DNA from 3 places in the Curvivirga sp. genome. Region 3 is predicted to be linked to each of the others. Evidence: riboswitches for the same ligand, from Rfam matches in the RefSeq annotation. Region 3 holds a riboswitch; each other region holds the start of a gene.

Region 1 (2,268 bases), on a different contig from region 3:
ACATCCTTATGAGATATAATGAAAAACTAGGAAAGCTTCTTCCCCGACGAAAGAAGCTTATCACAGGACATAGAAGAGGAAAATCTTTAAGTTATTCGTCATCGCCATTTAGGCGTTCACGCAAAAGTTTACCTGTCTTAAAGAATGGAACCGCCTTTGCATCAACACTTACAGATTCACCTGTACGCGGATTACGACCAACACGCGCTTCACGATGTTTTACGGAAAAGGCACCAAATCCGCGTAACTCAACACGGTCGCCCTGACATAAGGCATCGGTAATTTCATCAAAGATGGTGGTGACAATGCGCTCAACATCGCGATGATACAAATGCGGATTTTGTTGAGCAATACGAGCGATCAGTTCTGAACGTGTCATGTCGGGCTCCAGTTGTATAATCCCATGTCAAAGGTGCAATGAGTGCAACGAATAATTTGCCTTCGACCCTGCTTCAAACGATTTTTCAATTACACCTTTAGCTCTATGGCACTGAAAAATCATCATAACTTTTAAAAGCTTAGCCAAAACAACCGCTTCAGGTCAAGTAGAGTCTGCGTAATTTCATGAAATATATCAGATTCCACGCATAAAACCGCAAGAAATCGTCTGAATATTGCAATTCGCGCATGAGTGTTACTTCTCCTCCTAGTTTAGAATGCGAATAATTTTCTTCTTGAGCTCATTTTCAATTTTCTGTAAGTAGGCTCTACGGTTCTCAATGAAGAAAACTGATTTGAGATTAAAAGGGAATACGGTGCGGTGTATTCATCAGAAGCCAAAGCCGAAGCTGCCCTCGCAACTGTAAGCAGAAAGTGAACCCTATAAACCACTGATCTATTTTGATTGGGAAGGATGGGGAAACGTCAGATCTGTCAGCCAGGAGACCTGCCGCATATATAACTTAATCCGGACGAGGTGTGCCGGGGAGGTCAATAAATGCGTTTCCTGCTTTTAGAGGCTGAGCATCAAAAACCCCATATCTGTTTGGGTAATGATGTAAGCCTTATTAGAAATTCCCAAAAGTTAAATGGGCAATGTCTATGTGCTAATTTACATCGGTATATGGTGATGTAATGATCATATCCGTTTGTTCACATTGTAAATCCAAAAACATTGAAAATTTAAGCCCAACCCAACTCGTTGAACGCTTACAAGCGGGACTGGATAATGATATCAAAATACAGCAAGTTAAATGCTTGGCTGCATGTGAGCACTCAATTTCTGTTGGCATCACGGATACTGGAAAAGCGAGCTATCTATTCGGACATATCTCTTCAGATGAAGATGTGAAAGCCTTAACTGAATTCACTATGCAATACAAAAATCGGCCGAATGGTTGGACGAATGCATCAGAACGCCCCAAAGCTCTCTATAAAAAAACAATTGCCCGAATTCCTGCCAGCATATTTGAGCTGAAAGACAAAGGTCATCAATCATGAAACCGCAAATGACTATACTCTCCTGCAATAAACTTGGCTTCAAAGATACAAAAGGCAAGATACTATTGGATAGCGTATCCCTTACTGTAAAAATAGGAGAGAAAATAGCCATTGTTGGTCCCAATGGCGCAGGTAAATCAATATTGCAAAAACATCTATCCGGCAGATTAAATCCAGCTATGGGTGAGATCAAATTGCATGATATGCCTTTATCCGCCATTCCACCTCTTAAGCGCGCGCAGTTAATGGCGGTCATGGCACAATCTGAACAAATTGAACCTCTACTATCTGTAGAAGAATATGTGTCTCTGGGTCGTATTCCTCATCAACATTCCTCAAAAGCCAAGGAAGACAGAGATCAAATTGATAGAGCCATTCAAATTTGTGGCTTAGAAAAGTTCAAAGATCAAACAATTCAAACATTATCTGGCGGAGAACGGCAACGTACCTCCCTAGCACGTGCTATTGCACAACAGCCAGAATTGTTGTTGCTGGACGAACCGACCAATCACCTTGATTTACGGGCTAGAGCAGACATCCTCAAATTGGTCAAAGGCTTACCTTCAACCGTCATCGCTGTATTACATGATTTATCTCTCGTACATGATTTTGCGGATCGTGTGATTGTTGTTCGACAAGGAAAAATTATATCTGATGGATCCCCATCAGAAAGCTTATCTCCTGCTATTGTACGGGATGTATTTGGAATGGAAACTCTTGATGTCCTCCATCCTGTTACCGGAAAGCCTCTCCGGGTTTATGAGGCTCCTCACTTAGAAACTGATATACAAACTGAAAAGGAATTTACATATGCGTAAGTCTTTTGCT
Region 2 (2,268 bases), on a different contig from region 3:
ATTTGCACAACCTGATCGTGCACTTCTTTCGACTTACTATGTTGGTTATCGCACGTGGCCTCAACATTCGCCATTTCTGCAGATAGATTTTCAATGGCTTCCGTTACATTACTTGTACTCAAGGCCGCCCGTTGAGCATTTTGGCCAATTTCCTGAACGGCCTCTACCTGTTCACCAACTGTATGATTGACTTCACTTGTATATTCTTCCACTTCCTGAATAGCAGATGAAATATTCTGAATTGCATCAACAACCTGTTTGGTGACGGATTGAATCTCTGAAATCTGATCCGTGATATCTTTTGTCGCATCTGCGGTTTGGCTCGCTAGACTTTTCACTTCACCAGCTACAACTGCAAACCCTTTACCTGCATCACCAGCCCTTGCCGCTTCAATGGTTGCATTTAAAGCTAGTAGATTCGTTTGGCCGGCAATACCTGCAATCAACTTCACCACATCACCAATTTTATCTGATGCCGAAACGAGCCGCTCAATAACATCACCTGCTGCATGCGCATCATTTGCCGCCCCATGTGCGCGTTGTGCAGTTTTTTGAATTTGATCCCCAACAACACCAATTGAGACATTCATCTCTTCAGTAGCCGCAGCCATAGCTTCTACATTTTGCGTCGCTTCCACTGCGCCAGAACGCGCCGTTTCTGATAACGCCCTAACAGCATCAATTGCTTTGGAAACTTCTACAGAATAAGCTTCAGCTTCGGCACTTGCTTCTTGTACATGGTGTACGGTGCCCTCAAACTCACCCCGAATGGTATTTTTTAATGTTCCTAAATCTCTAAGAGCCGTAAAGGCAGCCCTTTCGGCCTGTTGCCTTTTATCAACAGTTTCAACCTGATTAGCTTCGGTCAATTCTTCATCTCCCTATTGAACCAAAACCACACTCCAACAAACTTTCCCTTGAATGGTTTTGGCTAGGCTTTTTTTATTATTTACGAAGATTGGAACAGATTTTTGCGAAGATGGCTAGCAATTAATATTAGATTAATCAGATTAATAACCTATCATAGATAGGCTATTAAGTTAGAAGCCCTGAAATCAGTTCGCTAACTGGCGATTACGTCGACGCCTTTTAGGAATAGCTGCAATATTTTCTGCAACCTGACGTAACATATGACGAAGATCTTTTTGTACTTCTTTGGGAAGATTTTCCAGCGGACTATCTTGTTTTTCAAGAACTTTTTGCGCTTCCACCGCAGGAGACGCATTAACAGGCATTGTTAAAATCCAATGCATAAAAACTTCACGCGCCATTATCATAGATGCGTTAGATGACATAGAGCCAGATGTATTCTGATACATAATATTCCTTCCGGGGCACCCCGCCCGATGAGAGTTAACACAAATCACGGCAGGTTTCCTGGCTTTTGATCTATAGATACGCCTTCCCAAATTCCCTTAAAGAAAATTTCAGTGGCCTGTATCAAATTCCCCATACTTATCCATTATGGGAACGATCAACTACAGTTGCGGGGGCAGCTTTGGAATTTGCTATAATAGCAGCACCAAATTCCCTTTTCCTATCAAATAGGCACCGTAAAATTTATGTATGACAAATTAAATAAGTCAGCAAAAATTATTTTATCATATGCGACAAAAATTAATCATTTTTAAAAGAAATCATCTTATTGTTGCGAATAAATTTAGTTTCATCAATAATACATTATGTTCAGGAAGATGAATTTCTTATATTCATCAAGGGATTATTTCGCTGGGGGCGGTTATGAATTCTGCATCAAAAACGATAACAATAACTCTACTGATTGCATCCATGTTAGGATGGGTTCTAACCATATATAGCTTTCTAGCAGTCGACTGGATTGTAGGTATTGGATTTGCAGTTATAGCTGCATGCGCAACCATCGCGATATGCTATTACTTCTTTCGTGTGTATCAAAGAACAGTCAGTCTTATTAAAGACTTGGAAGAAATATCCGCAGGTAAGCGCGATATTAATTTTGAAAAATACGGGGATCCACATTCTGATTTCGTGCGTTCCGTTGAACTTATACAACAAAACTTCTTTGCTATTGATCAGTTCTTAGCAAAGGAATTCAAAGCCAAAGACGAAGAACAAAGATCACTAAACGAAGAACTCGTAGGCATCGCAGAAGGCCTAGATCAGCAAGTCAAGGAAACAGGTGTAAACGTTGCCCAAAATGTTTCCTTACTCAAATTTGTTTCTGAACAAATGTCCAGTAAAGCAGATACAGCTTCTGCCCGCATGAAAGAATTAGCTGATATCTCTCAG
Region 3 (2,268 bases):
GGGCAGGAAAAGCAGCCCAGCCGAGAACCAACCCGGCTAAGCCACTTAAAATAAGGTGAACACTGGAAGGTCCCAATGGCACATGAATAAGGGAGGCAATAAAGAAACTTGCACTTAAAACACCCGCAGTCGGAATGTTTTCAATGTTAAGTTTCTTTAAACCAAGACCAAGACCAACAGCTGTTATAGCCGCGCCGCCGATCAAAACCTCAGTTGATAATGCACCATCTACGATATGCATTTCAGTTTCCCTTCTTCAAAGACGTATTATTTAACGTCGTATGCACGTACCCAAATCACTGCGTCTTGGGATAGTTCTTTACCTTCATGTTCTGTGGCCGGGCCGGAACCTAGCGCAGCAAAGCCCCAAAAGCCAGCTTTTGGAATACCAAATGTGAAATAACCACTGGCATCAGAAATCGCTACAACTGCACCACCTGGCATTGGGTTTGCTGTTGCTTCTTTTGGGCTGTTTGTATCAATGTTTGGTTCAGCAGCCATGTATTCAATCTCAATCTCAGCTCCGGCAACTGGTTTACCATTTGCCAAAACCTGACCTGTGAATGTAGATCCAGCCAAAACATTTGTTGGCTTGTTCAAAGGTACGATCTCTGTTTCAAGACCAACAGGCTCATTCCAATCAGTTGGAAGGTCACCTTTATTCAAGAAAGTCTTGGTAATTTGTTGAATATAGATATCTTCGCTTTCTTCGTAATATGGTGCTGGGTCAATCACAAATACATAGTCACCATTGCGTTTCACAGGCACAACAGCTTCATAAGCATCAGCTTCATTTTCCAAACCTTTGAACTTGATTGGTTTCAAAGAACCAAGAAGATCTGTTTTCTTGCCTTTGTTAACGTAATAAAACTCGTTTGGCTGGCCCATATCCATCACATGACCATTTTCAAACGGATGCCAGAAAATAAGCTTCAATGGCACATCAGCTTTTTTCTCAAGATTTACTTCTGGTGTATATACCAATTGAAAATGTGCAGATGCAGTTTGTGCGGAAAATGTCGCGGCAACCAGTGCAGCAGCACCAAGGAATAAAGATTTCATCTCTGTCTCCAAATTCTTATTCTTTGCATATCTCATTAGACATGCGATCAGGAGACGCTCGGGAGCTAAAAAGCAGACCAATGAATTCGAAATAATCAAAAACATTTGTCCAAGACGCTCACCCCGGCGTCAGGTCAAAAAATAAAAAAATCACTGGATTGAGACATATAGAAACACACCCCGTGACCTTTTCAGATGGCAGGTCTCCTGGCTCACGGGTCTTGGTTTTTATCCGACCTTCCCGGATTGTCCTCCCCAAGGAAAACATCATCCAGTGGTACTGATGGATAAAACTCACCGTCTACAGTTGCGGGGGCAGCCACGGTCTTGGTCCCTAATGGGTACGCCTCACCGTGTTCCCTTTTAATCTCCTAGAAGTTTATCTTCAGAGAACCATCACCCGCAACCTACTGAATTTATAAATTTCGTCAATGAAAAATCGCGCTAGCGAACGCACTTTCTTTGCCTAGCATTGAAATACGACATTTATCCTTACGGAAACGAAAACATACCCCCCTTCAACAGAGATCTTTTCCACCTTATTACATCAGTTAAAAGCCCATTAGATTCGATGTATTAAATAACAGGAAGTATTAAATAACAGGAAATTTTATTTTTTTAACTCGTAAAAATGATCAATGACCCACTGATCCAAATCCGCAATAATTCCGACAAGCGAGCGCCCTTGCTCTGTGAGAGTATATTCAACTTTCGGCGGTACTTCTTGATAATCATACCGTTGCACCAAATTATACTCTTCAAGGGCTTTCAAAGTTTGGGTCAACATTTTTTGCGATATCCCCTGAATTTGGCGCATCAATTGTCCATTTCTTTTCGGTCCGTCCATTAATGCCGGTAAAAGTAACAATGACCACTTACTTGCGATAACTTCAATCACATATCTGGAAGGGCAATTTGCATTATAGGGATCTGGTACAGGTCTATCAGTCATCTTATTTCCATAAATCTTATAGGCACTAAAAGGTGCGTACTACACCTTCGGTTATTTGTAAATTATATATCGTAAACCGTCTGATCGTGATCGTTTTAAACATTCTGAATTGGACCCTTGATCAGAATGAAACACTTTCACTGATCAACATCGAAATTTTGACCTTATATTTGATTGAAGAAAGCCTGTATGATGAAGACAAAGATACACCTGAAAACATATCCTAAATTATTAACTTTAGTTTTCTTAATTTT

What was found. A riboswitch is a leader RNA that binds a small molecule or an ion and turns the genes downstream of it on or off. The one in region 3 is predicted to bind cobalamin.
Region 1: another riboswitch for cobalamin. It lies ahead of ACOQOA_RS06040 (DUF1636 family protein); the one in region 3 lies ahead of ACOQOA_RS02170 (DUF4198 domain-containing protein).
Region 2: another riboswitch for cobalamin. It lies ahead of ACOQOA_RS13680 (hypothetical protein); the one in region 3 lies ahead of ACOQOA_RS02170 (DUF4198 domain-containing protein).

The regions. Positions count from the first base shown of each region.
Region 1 covers NZ_CBDCOT010000009.1:107,940-110,207, forward strand. Annotated here, with positions in the region: gene ihfB (integration host factor subunit beta) at 92-379, opposite strand; cobalamin riboswitch at 694-909, shown strand; gene ACOQOA_RS06040 (DUF1636 family protein) at 1,075-1,440, shown strand; gene ACOQOA_RS06045 (ABC transporter ATP-binding protein) at 1,437-2,258, shown strand; gene ACOQOA_RS06050 (ABC transporter substrate-binding protein) at 2,251-2,268, shown strand, end outside.
Region 2 covers NZ_CBDCOT010000009.1:1,739,714-1,741,981, reverse strand. Annotated here, with positions in the region: gene ACOQOA_RS13685 (methyl-accepting chemotaxis protein) at 1-869, opposite strand, end outside; gene ACOQOA_RS13680 (hypothetical protein) at 1,056-1,319, opposite strand; cobalamin riboswitch at 1,350-1,571, opposite strand; gene ACOQOA_RS13675 (methyl-accepting chemotaxis protein) at 1,741-2,268, shown strand, end outside.
Region 3 covers NZ_CBDCOT010000007.1:438,635-440,902, reverse strand. Annotated here, with positions in the region: gene cbiM (cobalt transporter CbiM) at 1-241, opposite strand, end outside; gene ACOQOA_RS02170 (DUF4198 domain-containing protein) at 268-1,062, opposite strand; cobalamin riboswitch at 1,242-1,475, opposite strand; gene ACOQOA_RS02165 (winged helix-turn-helix transcriptional regulator) at 1,673-2,014, opposite strand; gene ACOQOA_RS02160 (hypothetical protein) at 2,047-2,241, shown strand; gene ACOQOA_RS02155 (GDSL-type esterase/lipase family protein) at 2,204-2,268, shown strand, end outside.